Regions from separate parts of the Zoogloea sp. GW822-FHT05C07 genome, predicted to be linked through region 1. Evidence: predicted binding sites of a transcription regulator. Region 1 holds the regulator's gene; each other region holds the start of a gene.
What was found. Region 1 encodes LexA, which represses DNA repair genes until DNA is damaged. Its sites were predicted from a motif close to ACTGTATNTANATACAGT; they were not measured.

Region 1 (5,824 bases):
ATCGGGCCATGTGGAAGAGCGCGCTGACCAGCGCCAGCCAGCCGACGACCGCGCTGGAGACCGCACAGCCGGTGCCGCCGAGGGCGTCCAGCCCGAGATGGCCATTGACCAGCGCCCACGACAGCGGGATGTGCACCGTGGTGGTGACCAGGCTGATCACCATCAGCACCCGGCTGTGCCCCAGCGCATTGGTGAAGGCATAGAAGGTGCGGTACAGCAGCACCGCTGGCAGGCCCCAGGCGATGGTGCCCAGGTAGGCGCGGGCGCGGGCCTCGATCTCGGGGCTCATCTCGCTGAACTGCATCAGCCAGTCCGGCCGGGTGAGCAGCAGCACGCCGGGAACGGCCAGCAACAGGGCCAGCCAGAAGCCCTGCTGGAGGGTTGGGGCGATGTCCTGGTGGCGCGCCGCGCCGATGTGATGGGCGACGGTCGGCGAGATGGCCTGCAGGATGCCGACCAGCAGCATCACGATGGAAATGTAGATGCCGCTGCCGACTGCGACGGCGGCCAGATCGGTGGTGCCATAGTGGCCGCTCAGCACGGTGTCGCTGACCATCTGGGTCATGGACGACAACTGGGCGACGAGTACCGGCCAGGCGAGTTCGAGGATGCGCCGGGCGAGGGAGGATGAGGAGGGCGATTTCATGAGCCGCGTAGTCTAGCCCAGCCGTGTCGACGGCTCTCAGGCGAAATGGCCGTGGAGATACCAGTAATGGGGCGCGACGCCGTCCCGGAAAACCCAGGCCAGGCCGCCATCCTGGCTGCGGGCGACGAAGTAGTCCCGGCGTACCGTGGCTTCGGGCCCATCCCACCAGCCGGATGCGATGCGCTCCGGACCGGCGAGCAGCGTCCACGGCGGCGGGGCCGGAATCGGACGGGGCTCCGGTAGCAGCCATAGGGGGCGCGGCGAAGCGGGCAGCGGCGGCGGTTCTTGGCGGCCGCGGCTGCGGTCCGGCGGCTGGGGTTCGACCCAGCGCCAGGCCTTTTCGGGGCGGTGGTCGGGGTGGGGGGCGAGGCAGCGCACGGCCTGGTCGCCGAGACGCGCCCGCAGGGTGGCCAGCAGCAGGCCCGCATCGCCCGGCTGACCGTCATCGCCCTGGAAGAGTTCGCCGGCGGGCGGCGCCAGCGGACGGGGCTCGTCGGCGGTGAGGCGCAGGGCGTCGACGGCGGCCGGCAGGGGCAGGCGGCTCAGGTGCTCGCGGGCTAGCAGCTGGCAGCGCTGCATGTCCTGGGAGAGGGTGCCCAGCACGATTTCCAGCGGCGCTTCCGGCGCTCGGCTGTTGCGTTCGAACTCCAGGACCAGCGTGAAGCGCTCGATGCCGGCCTGGCGGGCGTCCAGCCAGCCGGCCAGGCCGGCGAGCAGGCGGCGGGTGGCGAACAGCAGGGTGTCCACCTGGTCGGACGGGATCGGCAGCGGCAGGCGGGATGCGTAGCGTTCGGGCGGCTTGAACCACGGACGTGGATCGGGGATGTGCCCGTAAGCCCGGTCGAGGGCGTCGGTGACCGCCTGGGCATGGCGCCGGGCCAGGCCATGGCGGGGCAGGCGGCGCACCTCTCCCAGGCTGGCATGGCCGGTACCGGTGAGCAGGTCCAGGCTGTCGGGGCCGACCGGCGTGCCGTCGGCGAGGGCGATCAGCGGCAGCGGGTCGAGCCGCGCCGTCAGTGCCTTTTCGGTGTCATCCCCGGCGCCGAAGCGGGCCAGCCAGCGGGCCGCCAGCGGTGTCTGCGCGACTGCCAGGCGGGCGTGGAAACCGAGTTCCTCGATGCCTCTGGTGATCTGCTGGCCCAGCGGAACGAGTCCGCCGAACAGGCGCAGGCAGGTTTCCACTTCCAGCAGGATGGCGTGGGGCGGGTCGAGGCTGATGGCGGGGGTGAAACGTCCGGCCCAGGTGGCGATATCGATCTGCGCCGCGTGTTCGAGGGCGGGCTGCCGGTCGACCAGGCACAGCTCCGGCGCTATGGCCAGTGCGCTGGCCCGCCCAAGCCCTGGCTCCACGCCGCGCGCCATTGCCGCCGGATCCGCGGCCACCACCCGCCGGCGAGGGTGACCATCGAGGACCGCAAGCGGGGCGGCCTCACTGCGCCCCCGCGTGAAGACCTGGAGGGGCAGATCGGGGAGGTAAAGGGCGCACCAGAGCATGCTTGCCGGAGGGGGAGGAGGGCTGCGGTTCGCCCGTTGTCGTCGAAGGGCATTCGAGGCCGCCGTCGGGGCGTGGGCCGCCACCCGGCCATGGGAGTTCGAGGGCCAGGGGCTCGGCCAGTTGCGGCCCGCGGCGCTTCAGGATACGGATCCCGAGGCCGCCGCGGCAGGGGCTGAGCGCCAGCCGCAGGACGGCCGGTGAAGGTTGGTGGGCCGCGCTTTCTGGGCGGAGCAGGATCAGCGGTGTGCCGCTTTCTTCGGCGGCCAGTTGCAGGCGGCGCAGCGCGCCCATGTCGGCATCGGCCAGCCACAGCAGGACCACCTCGCAGCTGCGGGAGTCGAGGGCCTGGCGGGCCGCCCAGCGGGCATGGGCCGGGCTTTCGGCCTGCACGATGAGCAGGCGTTCGAGGGGCACGCCGACTGCTGCCAGGGCTGGCGCATAGGGCAGGCCGGGCGGGGCGATGCAGGCCGCCCAGCGGCCGGCCGGCACGTTGGCCAGCAGCGGCAGCAGCAGCCCCAGTTCGCCGACGCCATTGCGCGGCAGCAGCAGTTCGCTCAACGCGGCGAGGGGCCAGCCGCCGCCGGGCAGGACTGCGTCGAGTGCGGCATGGCCGGTCGGCCGTCCCGGCAAGGCCGGCGTGGCCAGCTGGTCGCCGCGCCAGACCAGCTGGTCGAGGGAGGAGGCGGATGCGGCCATGGCGTGGCTCAGGCGGGCAGGTGGGTCAGAAGCTGTCGTTGCGGATCAGGCCGACGGCGATGCCTTCGATTTCCAGCTGGTCGTTGCGGGTGTCCACGACGATGGGTTCGAAGTCCGGGTTGGCCGGCAGCAGCTCGACGATGGGGCCTTTGCGGGCCAGGCGCTTGACGGTGACTTCGTCCGCCACGCGGGCGACGACGATCTGCCCGTCCCGGACCTCGGTGGTGCGATGGACGGCCAGCAGGTCGCCGTCGAGGATGCCGGCGTCGCGCATGCTGAGGCCGCGCACCATCAGCAGATAATCGGCGCGCGGGGAGAACAGGCCTGGATCCACCTGGTAGCGGCCCTGCACATGCTCGGCGGCGAGGATGGGGCTGCCGGCAGCCACCCGACCGATCAGCGGCAGGCCGAGGCCTTCCTTCAGGCGGATGCCGCGGGCGCGGCCTTCTTCCAGGGAGATGGCGCCCTTGGCGGCCAGGGCGCGCAGATGGGTTTCCGCCGCGTTGGGGGAGCGGAAGCCGAAGGCGGTGCAGATCTCGGCCCGGGTCGGCGGACGCCCTTCCTGTTCCACGGTGTCGCGGATCAGCTGGAGGATTTCCTGTTGGCGGGGGGTGAGATTGTCGGACATTGGGGGCTCCTGTGAGTCTTGTGTAATTTTATACAGGTTGCGGCGGATGGCAAGCCACGCGTGCCTTCGCGCGTGCTTTACCGGCCGGGAGCCGGGCCCCGGCAAGCGTGACAAACTGCAGTGTGTAGACACAAATGACTTGAGCCGCCGCCCCCGGTGGACTATCCATTCAAGGGCATGCCTTCTCCTGATTGAGGCAGGTGTGGCAAGCTGGCATCCGGAACACCAGCCAACAGATTTCGCAGACAAGACACACCACATAGATAGATTTCACCCCAACCCGCACGGGTTCGCGAGAGCCCAGCCCCCGGAGGAGAGATGCCCATGTTCGTCGGCCCGCAACACGCTTCGGGTAGAGTTCTCAGCGCTGCTCGGTTAGAATCCTCCGACTCGCCGGCGACGCCTTGCGAAGGCTCGCCCGCTCCGCTCTTTTCCCTGCCCGATGCTGACATGGAGATGTTCGATCTGGCGTCGGTGCTGGGTTCCAGACACGTAGTCCTGTACTTTTATCCCCGTGACAACACTCCCGGCTGCACGCGCCAGGCCATCGATTTCAGCGACCACGATGCCGACTTCGAGCAGGAAAGCTGCATGGTGATCGGCATCAGTCCCGACGATTGCCTGACCCATGCCGAATTCCGCGACCAGCACGGCCTGTCGGTGGAGCTGCTGTCCGACGAGGATGGCGAGGTCTGCCGCCTGTACGGTGTGTGGCTGTCGGCCGTGGTCGATGGGGTCGCCAAGCGCAGCGTGCGTCGCTCGACCTTCATCATCTCCAGCGACGGGGTGGTGCAGCATGTGCTGCACGATGTGAATCCGCGCGGCCATGCCGCCGAAGTCTTCCAGCTGATAAAGCAACTCAACTCAAGGAATGTAAATGGAAATCGCCAAGAACACGGTCGTCACGCTTGACTACAAGGTTACCGACCCGGATGGCAACGTGATCGACGACGGCCAGCACCCGCTGGTGTACATACACGGCGGTTACGACGGCATCTTCACCGTGATCGAGGAAGCCCTGCACGGCAAGAACAGTGGCGACAACCTGAAGGTCAAGCTGCAGCCGGAAGACGCCTTTGGCGAATACGACGAGGAACTGGTGCTGGTGGAAGACGCCACCCTGTTCCCCGACAACATCGAAGTCGGCATGTCCTTCGAGCGCGTCGGTGAAGATGGTGAGGACGAAATGGTCTACCGCATCACCGACATCGCCGACGGCAAGGTCGTGGTGGATGGCAACCATCCCCTCGCCGGCACCGCGCTGATCTTCGACATCACCGTCAAGAGCGTGCGTGCGGCCAGCGCCGAAGAAATCGGCCACGGCCACGTCCATGGCGAAGGCGGCCATCACCACTGATGAGCCCGGTGGTCGGCGGGCCGGAAGCATTCCGGTGCCGGCCAACCCGTACTCGCTGAACGGGCCGCTTTGCGGTCCGTTTTTTTTGGAATGAATGGATTGGACTCGGACAATCAGGCGCTGTTGCAGGTGGATGGCCTGCAGGTTGAACTGGGGAACGCCGGCAAGCGCGTCCGCCCGGTGGATGGCATCAGCTTCGAAGTGGCGGCGGGACGTACGCTGGCGCTGGTCGGTGAATCCGGCTGCGGCAAGTCGATGACCGCGCTGGCCTGCATGCGGCTATTGCCGAGCGGCGGTCGGATCTCGAACGGGAGCGTCAGGCTCGGCGGCGAAGCGCTGCAGGGCCTGCCCGAAGTGCGGATGCGCGACATCCGGGGCCACCGACTGGCGATGATCTTCCAGGAGCCGGCCACCAGCCTTAATCCTGTGATGACGGTTGGCGACCAGATCGGTGAGGTGCTGGTCCGCCACCGCGGCATGCACGGCAAGCCCGCCTGGGACGAGGCGGAGCGCCTGCTCGACGCGGTCGGCATCCCCGACGCACGCCGGCGTCTCGCCGAATACCCCTTCCAGCTGTCCGGCGGCATGAAGCAGCGCATCATGATCGCCATTGCGCTGGCGGGCGACCCGGAGGTGCTGATCGCCGATGAGCCCACCACGGCGCTGGACGTGACCATCCAGGCCCAGGTGCTGGACCTGCTCGCCGGCCTCCAGGCCCGGCGCGGCATGGGCATGCTGCTGATCACCCATGACCTGGGCGTGGTGGCGCGCATGGCGCACCGGGTCGGCGTGATGTACGCCGGCGAACTGGTGGAAACCGGCGAGCGGGAGGACTTCTTCCGTACGCCGCTGCACCCGTATTCCCGCAAGCTCTTTGCGGCCCTGCCGACCCAGGCCCTGCGGGGCAGAGCGCTGGAAACCATCCGCGGCCAGGTGCCGCGCCTCGGTGCCCATCGGCAGGGCTGCCGCTTTGCCGAGCGCTGCCCGCAGGCGCAGGACTTG
Region 2 (5,824 bases), 2.0 Mb from region 1:
AGACCGAACTGGCGCTGGTGGAACAGCAGTGGTTCTTCTTCCGCAACGCATTGGGTCTCAGCGACGCGGCCGACCGGATGAAGGCCGCGGAGGCAGTCGGCTCGACCAGCGAACGCATCCTCGAGCAGATGGATCTGGTGGTTGGCCTGTATGAAAAGCTGGCCCGGGATGCCTGATCCGGAGCCTGTCCGGTTGCGGGTAGCGGCCCTCGCTGCCGCCACCGTGCTGCTGGGCGCCTGTGCGACGCCGTCGTCTTCGCCGCAGGCCATCCAGCGTCTCGACCCGGCCGAGCTGGAGCGGCTCGAAGCGGCCCGCCCGGCGCCGCCCTTGAGCCTCGACGAGATCGTGCGCCAGTCCCGCGCTGGCGTGCCGACAGCGACGCTGCTGGAAACCCTTGCACGCACCGGCACCCGTCATGCGCTCAGCCCGTCCGAGGCGATCCGCCTGCGCGAGCAGGGCGTCGCGCCCGAGGTGCTCGATGCGATCACCTCTGCCCAGGAGCGCTGGGCCCGCGACCAGGCCACCGCCGACAAGGTGCGCCGCGATACCGAGCAGGCTGCCGCCCTCGACAAGGCGAAGGCCGATGCGGAGCGCTACCGCATGGAGTCGCAACCCTACTGGGACCCGCTGTGGCCCTATCCCTACGCCTATCCGCCGGGCTACCCGGGCTGGCGCGGTTACGGCGGCATCGGCTGGGGCGGGCGCCTGCGGCGCTGAGTCCGCTTCTTCTCCCTTTCAGAAAAGCTGTAACTGCCGGTCGTCGCCAGGCCTTGCCGGCGGGCGGAAGGCCGCCGTGTTGAGGCGCCGCCGCGAACGGTTGAGCCCGAGCCGCTCGGCCAGCCGCTGCAGACGCTGGCTGTACAGATCGGCGAACACCCCCTCACCGCGCATGCGGTGGCCGAAGCGATTGTCGTACAGCTCGCCGCCGCGCAACTGGCGTAGCAGGCTCATCACATGCCGGGCCCGGTCGGGGAAATGGCTGTCCAGCCAGTCGGCGAACAGATCCTTCAATTCGTAGGGAAGACGCAGCAACGCGTAGCCGGCAGTATCGCCGCCGGCTGCGTGGGCCGCTTCGAGCACCGCTTCCAGCTCATGGTCGTTGATGGCCGGGATCAGCGGCGCGAACAGCGTGCCGACCGGCACTCCCGCCGTGTGCAGGCGTTCCATCGCCGCCAGGCGCCGGGCCGGCGTCGGCGCGCGGGGTTCCAGCTTGCGGGCCAGGGCCGGGTCGAGGGTGGTGATCGAGAACATCACGTGCACCAGGTCGTCCTGCGCCATGTCGGCGAGCAGGTCCACGTCGCGCTCGATCAGCGCCGACTTGGTGACGATGGATACCGGGTGGCGCGTCTCGGCAAGGATTTCCAGCAACTGGCGGGTCAGGCCGAGGCGCCGCTCCACCGGCTGCCAGCCGTCGGTGTTGATGCCCAGCGCGATCGGCTGACAGCGGTAGCCGGGGGCGGCCAGCTCGCGGCGCAGTACGGCCGGCGCGTCGGGTTTCCAGGCGATCTTCGTCTCGAAATCCAGCCCCGGCGACAGGCCCAGGTAGGCGTGAGTCGGCCGCGCAAAGCAGTATGCACAGCCATGCTCGCAACCTTTGTAGGGATTGACCGACTGGTTGAAGGGCACATCCGGCGAGCTGTTGCGGGTGATCACCGACCTGGCCTGGTCGAGGATCAGCGTTGTCGCCGGGCCCTTGGGCGGTTCTACGGCATTGTCGGCAGCGTCAGCGGAGCCTTTCCAGCCGTCGTCGAAACCGTCGCGCCGCCAGGCGGCGAAGCGGTTGTCCGGGTTCAGGCGGCTGCCGCGTCCGCGGGGTGGAACAGGCTTCATTGGATATTTGTGTATAAAAATACAGTATATCCAATCCCTCCGACTTTGCCGATCAACGCGTTTACGCCTTTTTTATGTGGGCGGTGCAACAATTTGCATCGTCTTCCCCTCGGGCGTCCCGACCGGCGCCGTGCTTCATGCCCGTCCCCTTGACCCGCCTGCTGTTCGAATCGCAATCGGTGCGCTTCCGCTACCTGCTGGCCGTGCTTGCCTGCGTGCTGGCGCTGGGCGTGGCACTGCTGCTGCGCGACGTGCTCGATCTGGCCAACGCGGTGATGATCTTCCTGCTGGCCGTCGTGCTGGTGGCCAGCCGTCTCGGGCGCGGGCCGGCGGTGCTGGTGTCCCTCGCCAGCGTGGCGCTGTTCGATTTCTTCTTCGTGCCGCCGCGCTTCTCGTTGGCGATCAGCCACGGCCAGTACCTGGTGACCTTTCTGGTGATGCTGGCGGTGTCGCTGCTGATCGGCCAGCTGACCGCCGGCCAGCGCCGGCAGGCCTACGATGCGGGCCACCGGGAACGCATCACCCGCGCGCTATACGGCCTCGCCAAGCGCCTGGCCGGCGCCCGCCAGCCCGGTGAGGTGGATCGGGCCCTGCAGGACTTCATCGGCAAACAGCTGGGCGCCGATGCATGGTTGCTGCTGCCCGGCGCCGACAATGACCTGCAGGCGGAAAGCCTGGCGGCCGGCGCGCTCGGCACGCTGGACATGCAGATCGGCCGCATGGTGCTCGACAGCGGCCGCGTCATCGAGTCGGGGGCCTCCGAGCGGCCTGGCCGGCGCCGCCATTTCCTGCCCCTGGCCGGGGCTGGCGAGGTGTGCGGTGTGTTGATCGTTTCGCTGGCCGAGGACGCGATCGACGAGCTGCCGCTACTGGAAGCCCTCACCTCGCTGGCGGCGACCGCGGTGGAGCGCCTGCACTTCGTCGCCGCCGCCCAGTCGGCGCAACTGGAGGCGGAGTCCGAGCGGCTGCGCAGCTCGATCCTGTCGGCCCTGTCCCACGACGTGCGCACGCCGCTGACCGCGCTCTATGGCATGGCCGATTCCCTGACGATGCTGCGCCAGCCCTTGCCGGACGAGGCGCGCGAGCTGGCGGCGGGGATCCGCGACCAGGCCCTGCGCGTGAACGGCATGGTGGACAAGCTGCTCGACATGGCCCGCCTGCAGAGCGGCCGCCTCAGCCTGCGCAAGGAATGGCAGTCCATCGAGGAGGTGGTCGGCTCCAGCCTGCAGCTGCTGGGCCCGGCGATGGCCCGCCATCCGGTGCGCACCAGCGGCCTCGGTGAGCTGCCGCTGGTGCAGTTCGACGCGGTGCTGCTGGAGCGGGTCTTCTGCAACTTGTTCGAGAACGCCGCCAAGTACGCACCGCCGGATACGCCGGTTCATGTCAGCGCCCGCGCCGGTGCCGAGCTGCTCGAAGTGCAGGTGAGGAGCGGCGGCGCCGGTTTTCCGCCGGACCGCCTGGAGCAGGTCTTCGAGCTGTTCGAGCGTGGCGGCTGCGAAGGGCCGGTGACGGGCATGGGGATCGGCCTGGCTATCTGCCGCAGCATCGTCGAGGTTCATGGCGGCACCATCCGCGCCTTCAATCCACCCGAAGGGGGCGGTTGCGTGGCCTTCACGCTGCCCCTCGGTCTGCCGCCGGCCATCGATGTCGAGGCGCTGGAATCCGGAGTGTTGCCATGAACGGCCCGCAGATCCTGGTCGTCGAGGACGAACGCCAGATCCGCCGCGTCGTGCGCTCGGCGCTGGAGTCCGAAGGTTGCCGCGTGCAGGAGGCCGACAGCTGCCGCCAGGCGCTGGTCGAGGCGGGCCACTGCCGGCCCGACCTGGTGATCCTCGACCTGGGTTTGCCGGACGCCGATGGCGCCCACTTCGTGCAGGACTTCCGCCGCTGGTCGTCGGCGCCGGTGCTGGTGCTGTCGGCCCGTTCCACCGAGCACGACAAGATCGACGTACTCGACGCCGGCGCCGACGACTACCTCACCAAGCCCTTCTCCATCGGCGAACTGCAGGCCCGCGTGCGGGCGCTGCTGCGGCGTGGGCGCGCCAATGCCGACACCGAGGTGGCGCAGGTGGCTTTCGGCGACGTGGAGGTGGATTTCTCCCGGCGCCTGGTCAGCCGCAACGGCGAGGCGGTCAAGCTGACGCCCATCGAATACCGCCTGCTCGCCGTGCTGATCGCCCACGCCGGCCAGGTGATGACCCATCGCCAGCTGCTGCGCGAAGTGTGGGGCACGGCCTCCAGCGACAGTAACCATTACCTGCGAATCTATGTCGGGCACCTGCGCCACAAGCTGGAGAGCGATCCGGCGCAGCCCCGTCACTTTCTGACCGAAACTGGAGTGGGCTACCGCTTCCAGCTCTGAAACCCCCAGCCATCGCATCAGTCCTTCCGGAGTCCTGCATGAGCCAATCCGACAATCATTCCCGTTCCGGCCTGGTCGGCCTCGCCCTCGCCGCACTGGGCGTGGTCTATGGCGACATCGGCACCAGCCCGCTGTACGCCTTCAAGGAAGCCTTCACCGGCCCCCACGGCATCGACCCCTCCGAGGTCAATGTGCTGGCTGCGCTGTCGGCCTTTTTCTGGGCCGGCCTGCTGATCGTCTCGATCAAGTATGTGTGGGTCGTGCTGCGCTTCGACAACGAAGGGGAGGGCGGCGTGCTGGCCCTCACCGCGCTGGCCCAGCGGGCCTCCCACCGGCCGCGCTGGGCACTCGCCGCGGTGGGCGCCGGCATCTTCGCCGCCGCGCTGTTCTACGGCGACGCGATCATCACCCCGGCCATCTCGGTGCTGTCGGCGGTGGAAGGCATCAGCGTCGCCACGCCGCAGTTCGAGCACTACGTGGTGCCGATCACCGTCGGCATCCTGGTCGGCCTGTTCATGATCCAGAAGCATGGCACCGGCCGGGTCGGGCAGTTCTTCGGGCCGATCACCGTGGTGTGGTTCCTGGCCCTCGGCGCGCTGGGCGTCGGCAGCATCCTGCAGACACCGGAGGTGCTGCGCGCCCTCGATCCGCGCTATGCCATCCAGTTCGCCATCGAACGGCCGCACACCGCCTTCATCCTGCTGTCGGCGGTGTTCCTGTCGCTGACCGGCGGCGAGGCCTTGTACGCCGACATGGGCCACTTCGGCGCGCGGCCGGTGCGCCTCGCCTGGTATGGCCTGGTGTGGCCATCGCTGGTGCTCAACTATTTCGGTCAGGGCGCGCTGGTGCTGCGCTCGCCGGTGGCCATCGAGAACCCCTTCTACCTGCTCGCGCCGGACTGGTTCCTGCTGCCGCTGGTGGGCCTCGCCACCCTCGCCACGGTGATCGCCTCCCAGGCCACCATCACCGGCGCCTTTTCCATGACCCTGCAGGCCGGCCGCCTCGGCTACCTGCCGCGCCTGCGCATCCTGCACACCTCCGACACCGAGAAGGGCCAGATCTACATCCCCAGCGTCAATTGGCTGATGCTGGTGGCGGTCATCGTGCTGGTGCTGCAGTTCCGCTCCTCCGGCGCGCTGGCGGCGGCCTACGGCATCGCCGTGTCGGGCACGATGATCATCACCACGCTGCTCACCGCCTTCATCCTGCTTACCGCCGAAGGCCGCCGCCGCGTTGGTCTGCTGGCCGCGCTGGCGCTGTTCTGCGCGCTGGAGCTGCTGTTCTTCAGCTCCAACCTCACCAAGCTCGGCGAAGGCGGCTGGCTGCCGATGGCCCTCGGCGCGGCGATCTTCCTGCTTCTCACCACCTGGAAGGAGGGCAGCCTGCTGCTCGCCAACCAGCGCTGCAAGATCGACGTGCCGATGGCCGGCTTCGTGCGCGGCCCGCTGCCCGACGTGCCGCGGGTGTTCGGCACCGCCGTGTACCTCACATCCGAGCCGAGCCTGGTGCCCAGCGCGTTGTTCCACAACCTCAAGCACTACAAGGTGATGCACGAGCGCATCATCTTTCTGCACGTGGTGAATGAAGGCATTCCGCGGGTGGACGACGTCGAGCGGGTGACGGTCACCCAGC
Region 3 (5,824 bases), 910 kb from region 1:
TCAGGAAGCGCTCGGCCCGTAAGCGGGCGCGCAGGAAGAGCAGTGGATGGCGGCCCAGGCTGAAACCCAGGCGCGCATAGTCGGCGATCAGGTCCTGGGTTTCGCTGGGGGTGGGAAGGGCGAGCCGGTCGTCCGCCAGCGGTGCCTGGTGGAGCAGGCCGGGGGGGGGCTGGGCGCCGCTGGCGGCCCACCAGGCCTGGCGCCGGTGGCCAGCCAGGCTGGCAATGGCACCGGCGGACGCCAGTGCGCGGAGCTCCGCCGGGTTGAGCCCGGCCCGGCGCGTCAGGTCGTCCACCGACAGGAAGGCGCCGCCCTGTCTGGCGGCGACGATGCGTTCTGCGGCGGCGGCATTGAAGCCCTTGACGAGGCGCAGACCGAGGCGGGCGGCGGGGAGATCCGGGGCGCTGCTGGAGGCTTCCTGCGTGCATTCCCACTCGCTGGCGCTGACATCGACCGGGCGGACTTCGACCCCATGACGCTGGGCGTCCTGGATCAGCTGGGACGGGCCGTAGAAGCCCATCGGCTGGCTGTTGAGTAGACCGCACAGGAAGGCCGCCGGCTCGAAACGCTTGAGCCAGGCTGAAACATAGACCAGCAGCGCGAAGCTGGCAGCGTGGGATTCCGGAAAGCCGTAGCTGCCGAAGCCCTGGATCTGCCGGCACAGCGCCTCGGCGAATTCCCGCGGGTACTCGCGATCGAGCATGCCGGCTGTCAGGCGCTCCTGGTAGTGCTGCAGGTCGCCCTGGCGTCCCCAGGCACCCATCGAGCGGCGTAGTTGATCGGCATCGCCGGGGCTGAAGCCGGCGGCGACCATCGCCAGTTGCATGACCTGTTCCTGAAAGATCGGCACACCGTAGGTGCGGGACAGGACCGGCTCGATCTCCGCCCGTGGATAGTCGATGGTCTCCTGACGGGCCACCTTTTCCCGCGCCTGCAGGTAGGGATGGACCATGCCGCCCTGGATTGGCCCGGGCCGGACGATGGCCACCTCGACGACCAGGTCGTAGTAGGTGCGTGGCTTCAGGCGCGGCAGCATGCTCATCTGGGCGCGGGACTCCACCTGGAAGACACCCATGGCGTCGGCTTCGCACAGCATGTCGTAGACGGGCGCCTGCTCCCGCGGGATGTCGGCTACCGCAAAGGGCTGGCCACGCCAGCGTGAGATGAGGTCCAGGCTGCGGCGGATCGCCGACAGCATGCCGAGGGCTAGCACGTCCACCTTCAGCAGCCCGAGGGTTTCCAGGTCGTCCTTGTCCCACTGGATGACGGTGCGTTCGGCCATGGCGGCGTTCTCCACCGGGACCAGTTCGGCCAGCGGGCCGCGGGAAATCACGAAGCCGCCTACGTGCTGGGACAGGTGACGGGGAAAGCCGACGAGCGTGTTGGCGAGTTCGAGCAGCAACTGCGTGCGCGGCGCGTCCGGATCGAGGCCGGCTTCGCGCAGGCGTTCCGGTGCCACCCGGCTGCCGTCCCACCAGGCCAGGCGGCGGCTGAGCTGTTCCATTTGGCCGAGGTCGAAGCCGAGGGCACGGCCCACGTCACGCAGGGCGCTGCGGGGACGGTAGCGGATCACCGTGGCGGCCAGGGCGGCCCGATCCCGACCGTACTTGTTGTAGATGTACTGGATGATCTCTTCACGCCGGTCGTGCTCGAAGTCCACGTCGATGTCGGGCGGCTCGCGGCGCTCTTTCGACACGAAGCGCTCGAAGAGCAGATGCCCGTCCTCCGGCTTGACCTCGGTGATGCCCAGCGCGTAGCACACCACCGAATTGGCCGCCGAGCCGCGGCCCTGGCACAGGATGGTCTTGCTACGGGCGAAGCGGACGATGTCCTCGACGGTGAGGAAGAAGGCCTCGTACCCGAGGTCGATGATCAACGCGAGCTCCTTGTCGGCCTGGGCGCGGATGTGGGTAGGGACCCGATCCAGCCCGTCCGGACCTGACGGGTAGCGGCGCCGTAGGCCGGCGTCCACCAGCGCGTGCAGGTGGAATCCCGCCGTGGCGCCGGGAGGCACAATTTCTTCCGGATACTCGTAGCCCAGCTCGCTAAGCGGGCAGTGACAGCGGGCAGCGATCACCAGCGTTTCGGCCAACCACTCCGGCGGGTGGCGGCGGGCCAGGCGCTGGCGGCTCTGCAGGTGGAGTTCGGCATTGGCGGCCAGCCGGTAGCCGGCCTCGTCGATGCTGCAATGGTGGCGCAGGGCGCTCAGCACATCGGCCACGGGGTGGCGCGACGGGTGGTGCATCAGTGGTGCGCAGGTGCTGGCGACCGGGATGCCGGCGGCGCGCGCTGATGTGCCGATCCACGCCTGTCGGCGGCGGTCGTCGGCGCCCATCGGGAGGAGGGCGGCGAGCCAGGCGCTGCCGGGGAAGAGGGCGGCCAGCCAGCAGGCGTCATCCGTGAGCGTGGCGGAGGTGGTGTCCGGAGGAATCAGCAGGGCCAGGCAGCTGTTGAGACCGCCATGTAGATCCCGACGGTGCAGCCGGTACTGGCCCTTTTCCGTTGCCAGCCGGCCGTGGCTGATGAGGCGGCACAGCTGGCCGTAACCTTCCCGGTTCTCGGCCAGCAATACGAGCTGCGGGCCGTCCTCGAGCTGGATGCGGGTGCCGACGATCAGCTGCAGCCGTTCCTTGTGCGTCTGCCAGGCCGCGTAAGCCCGCACGACGCCGGCCATGGAGCATTCGTCGGCCAGCGCCAGCGCGGTATAGCCGAGGGCCACGGCCTGTTCGACGAGCTCCTCCGGATGCGAAGCACCGGTCTGGAAGCTGAAGTTGGAGCGGGCACAGAGTTCGGCAAAAGCGGGAGGATCCTGTTGGGACATGAGTTGACTGTATATAAATACAGCTTCCTCAACAAGCCATACTTCCGCGCTGCAAGACGTGCTCAAAAAGAACAGCCCCGACACGGCGTGAACCGGTGTCGGGGCTGTTCCGGGAGCGCTGACCGCTGAGGTCGCCGGGCTCCCGGTGGCTGCAGCCGCTTCGCGATCAGGCGAAGTTGGCGGCAGCGAAGTCCCAGTTGGCCAGGCTGTTCAGGAAGGTTTCCACGAACTTGGGACGGGCGTTGCGGTAGTCGATGTAGTAGGCGTGTTCCCACACGTCGATGGTCAGCAGGGGCTTGCCTTCGCCGCTCTTCAGCGGGTTGCCGGCGGCGCCGGTGTTGACGATGTCGACGGAGCCGTCGGCCTTCTTGACCAGCCAGGTCCAGCCGGAACCGAAGTTGCCGACGGCGGAAGCCTGGAAGGCCTTCTTGAACTCGTCGAAGGAACCCCACTTGGCGTTGATGGCGTCAGCCAGCGCGCCGGCGGGAGCGCCGCCGCCGTTCGGCTTGAGGGAGCTCCAGAAGAAGGTGTGGTTCCAGACCTGGGCGGCGTTGTTGTAGACGCCACCGGCCGGGGCCTTCAGGAAGGTCTCTTCGACGGACAGGTTCTCGTACTCGGTGCCCGGGATGAGGTTGTTCAGGTTGGTCACATAGGCCTGGTGGTGCTTGCCGTAGTGGTACTCGAAGGTTTCTTCGGAAATGTGGGGCACCAGGGCGTTCTTGGCGTAGGGCAGTTCGGGCAGGGTATGAGCCATTTGTTTCTCCGGGGTGTATAGGAAGTTATCCGACTATTCTAGTCGGGATTGGATTCTCTGCACAATCGGCCTCGGCGTACCTCATCCGGCCGCCGGTTCCATCCGCTATTTTGCACCGCAACTAGCCGGAATGCTTGTCTACCTTTGCATCTACGACACCGTCGTGGAATTCAACGTGGATGAGATCCCCCGGAACGAGCTCCTTGGCGGAGCGGACGATCTGGCCCGATGCGTCCCGCGTGATGCTGTAGCCGCGGGACAGCACGCCGCGGGGATCTAGGTGGGCCAGGTGCTGGCCCAGGGTGTCCACTTGCGTCCGGCGGTCGGCGAGCAGCTTGCGCATGGCGCGCTGCAGTCCTTGCTCCAGCGCGTCCAGTTTTTGTTGCCGGCTGGCCAGATCGGGGCGGCAGGCGGATAGGCGCAGTTCCAGCGTGGTGACCCGCGTCCGGTGGGCAGAAAGCTGCTGGACGATGCGGGCCTGCAGGCGTTGCCGCAGATTCTCCAGTTGCAGTCGGCCGGCGTGCAGGCGCTGGCGGGGATGGGTCAGGCGCGCTGCGGCCCGGTCGACGCGCTGGGCGGCGTTCTCGATGCGCCGCTCCATGGCCCGCTTGAGACGGCGCGCCAGTTGCTCCAGCCCCTCCCTGGCTTCCACGAAGCCGGCGCTGACCAGCTCGGCTGCGGCGGTCGGTGTGGCGGCGCGCAGATCGGCGGCGAAGTCGGCAATGCTCACGTCGGTCTCGTGGCCGACACCGACCACCACCGGCAAGGGGCAGGCGCGAATGGCCCGGGCGACGCTCTCGTCATTGAAGGCGGCGAGGTCTTCCAGGCTGCCGCCGCCGCGCACCAGCAGCAGCACGTCGTTGCCGTCCTGCTGGGCGCGGAGGCCAGCCTGGCGGATCGCGGCGGTGATCTGGGCGGGCGCGTCGGCGCCTTGGACCAGGCTCGGATACAGACTCAGCGGAACATGCGGTGCCCGCCGTGCCAACGCGGCCGTGACGTCGCGCCAAGCGGCGGCCTGGGGGGAGGTGACGACGGCGACGCCCCGCGGAAAGCGTGGTAACGGCCGCTTGGAGGCCGGATCGAACAGGCCTTCCGCCTCGAGGCGCGCCTTCAGGCGCAGGAAGGCCTCATAGAGATTCCCGACGCCGGCCTGGCGGATGGATTCGATATTCAGCTGGTAATCCCCGCGGGCTTCGAACAGCGTCACCAAGGCCCGCACTTCCACGCGCATCCCGTGTTCCAGGCGGAAGCCAAGCAGTTGGGCACGGTTGCGCCACATGGTGCAACGCACCTGTGCTTGGTCGTCCTTGAGGGTGAAGTACACATGCCCGGAGGCCGCGCGGGTGAGGGTCGAAACCTCTCCCGCGATCCACAACAGGGGGAAGCTGCCTTCCAGCGCTTCGCGGGCCGCGCGGTTCAGCCAGGACACGGAAACGACTTCGCCGGAGTTGACTTTGGTGCTGCTTTGCGGGGTGTTCATGGGGGCCAATTCTAACGGAATCCACATCCCGCCCAGGGCGGGGGTAAAAAATCCAGTTCTGGCCCTTGACTTGCCGATAAACTTGTAAGTAATTGATTTATAACATATGTGTATGTCGCCTCATTTTTGACCCGACCACTAAAAACCCTTACAAACTACGGGTTTAGCGCCCGCCCTTGGCATCAATCCACAAAGTTATCCACAGAATTTGTGGATTGTCTGACACGCTCCATGTGTTGCTCTGCAACCTTGGGCAGGTTAGAGTCACGGGCTTCGTCCGATTCCCAGGAGCGTTCGCGTGTTCGCCATTCTTCAAGCTGCCGGCTGGCCGATCTGGCCCTTGTTGTTTGCTTCGATCGTGGCCGTGGCCTTGATCATCGAGCGGCTCATTACGCTGCGTCGCAGCAAGATCCTGCCCGACGGCCTGGTGGACAAGGTGGTCGCCGAGATGCGCCAGAGTGGCGTGACTTCCGAGATGCTCAACCGCGTGGCCCTCAGCTCCCCGCTGGGGCGTGTGCTGGCCGCCGGTCTGCGCAACGTGCGCAGCCCGCGTGATGTGATGAAGGAGTCCATCGAGGAAACCGGTCGCGCGGTGACCCACGACCTGGAGCGCTTCCTGACCACCCTCGGCACCATCGCATCGATCAGCCCGCTGATGGGCCTGTTCGGTACCGTCGTAGGCATGATCGAAATCTTCGGCTCCCAGGCGCCCGGCGGCTCCAACCCCCAACAGCTGGCCCACGGTATCTCCATCGCCCTGTACAACACC

Region 2: the regulator LexA is predicted to act here: its motif matches at 1,839-1,856, upstream of AC3QL2_RS15615 (PA0069 family radical SAM protein).
Region 3: the regulator LexA is predicted to act here: its motif matches at 2,828-2,845, upstream of AC3QL2_RS20510 (error-prone DNA polymerase).

Annotation. Positions count from the first base shown of each region.
Region 1 covers NZ_CM179510.1:5,363,139-5,368,962, reverse strand. The annotation lists gene AC3QL2_RS24555 (MATE family efflux transporter) at 1-646, opposite strand, end outside; gene AC3QL2_RS24550 (Y-family DNA polymerase) at 683-2,140, opposite strand; gene imuA (translesion DNA synthesis-associated protein ImuA) at 2,076-2,837, opposite strand; gene lexA (transcriptional repressor LexA) at 2,863-3,465, opposite strand; gene AC3QL2_RS24535 (peroxiredoxin) at 3,916-4,377, shown strand; gene AC3QL2_RS24530 (FKBP-type peptidyl-prolyl cis-trans isomerase) at 4,343-4,822, shown strand; gene AC3QL2_RS24525 (ABC transporter ATP-binding protein) at 4,922-5,824, shown strand, end outside.
Region 2 covers NZ_CM179510.1:3,353,437-3,359,260, forward strand. The annotation lists gene AC3QL2_RS15605 (type IV pili methyl-accepting chemotaxis transducer N-terminal domain-containing protein) at 1-176, shown strand, start outside; gene AC3QL2_RS15610 (hypothetical protein) at 193-717, shown strand; gene AC3QL2_RS15615 (PA0069 family radical SAM protein) at 736-1,830, opposite strand; gene AC3QL2_RS15620 (DUF4118 domain-containing protein) at 1,968-3,509, shown strand; gene AC3QL2_RS15625 (response regulator) at 3,506-4,192, shown strand; gene AC3QL2_RS15630 (potassium transporter Kup) at 4,231-5,824, shown strand, end outside.
Region 3 covers NZ_CM179510.1:4,448,426-4,454,249, forward strand. The annotation lists gene AC3QL2_RS20510 (error-prone DNA polymerase) at 1-2,821, opposite strand, end outside; gene AC3QL2_RS20515 (superoxide dismutase) at 2,988-3,575, opposite strand; gene xseA (exodeoxyribonuclease VII large subunit) at 3,697-5,055, opposite strand; gene AC3QL2_RS20525 (MotA/TolQ/ExbB proton channel family protein) at 5,354-5,824, shown strand, end outside.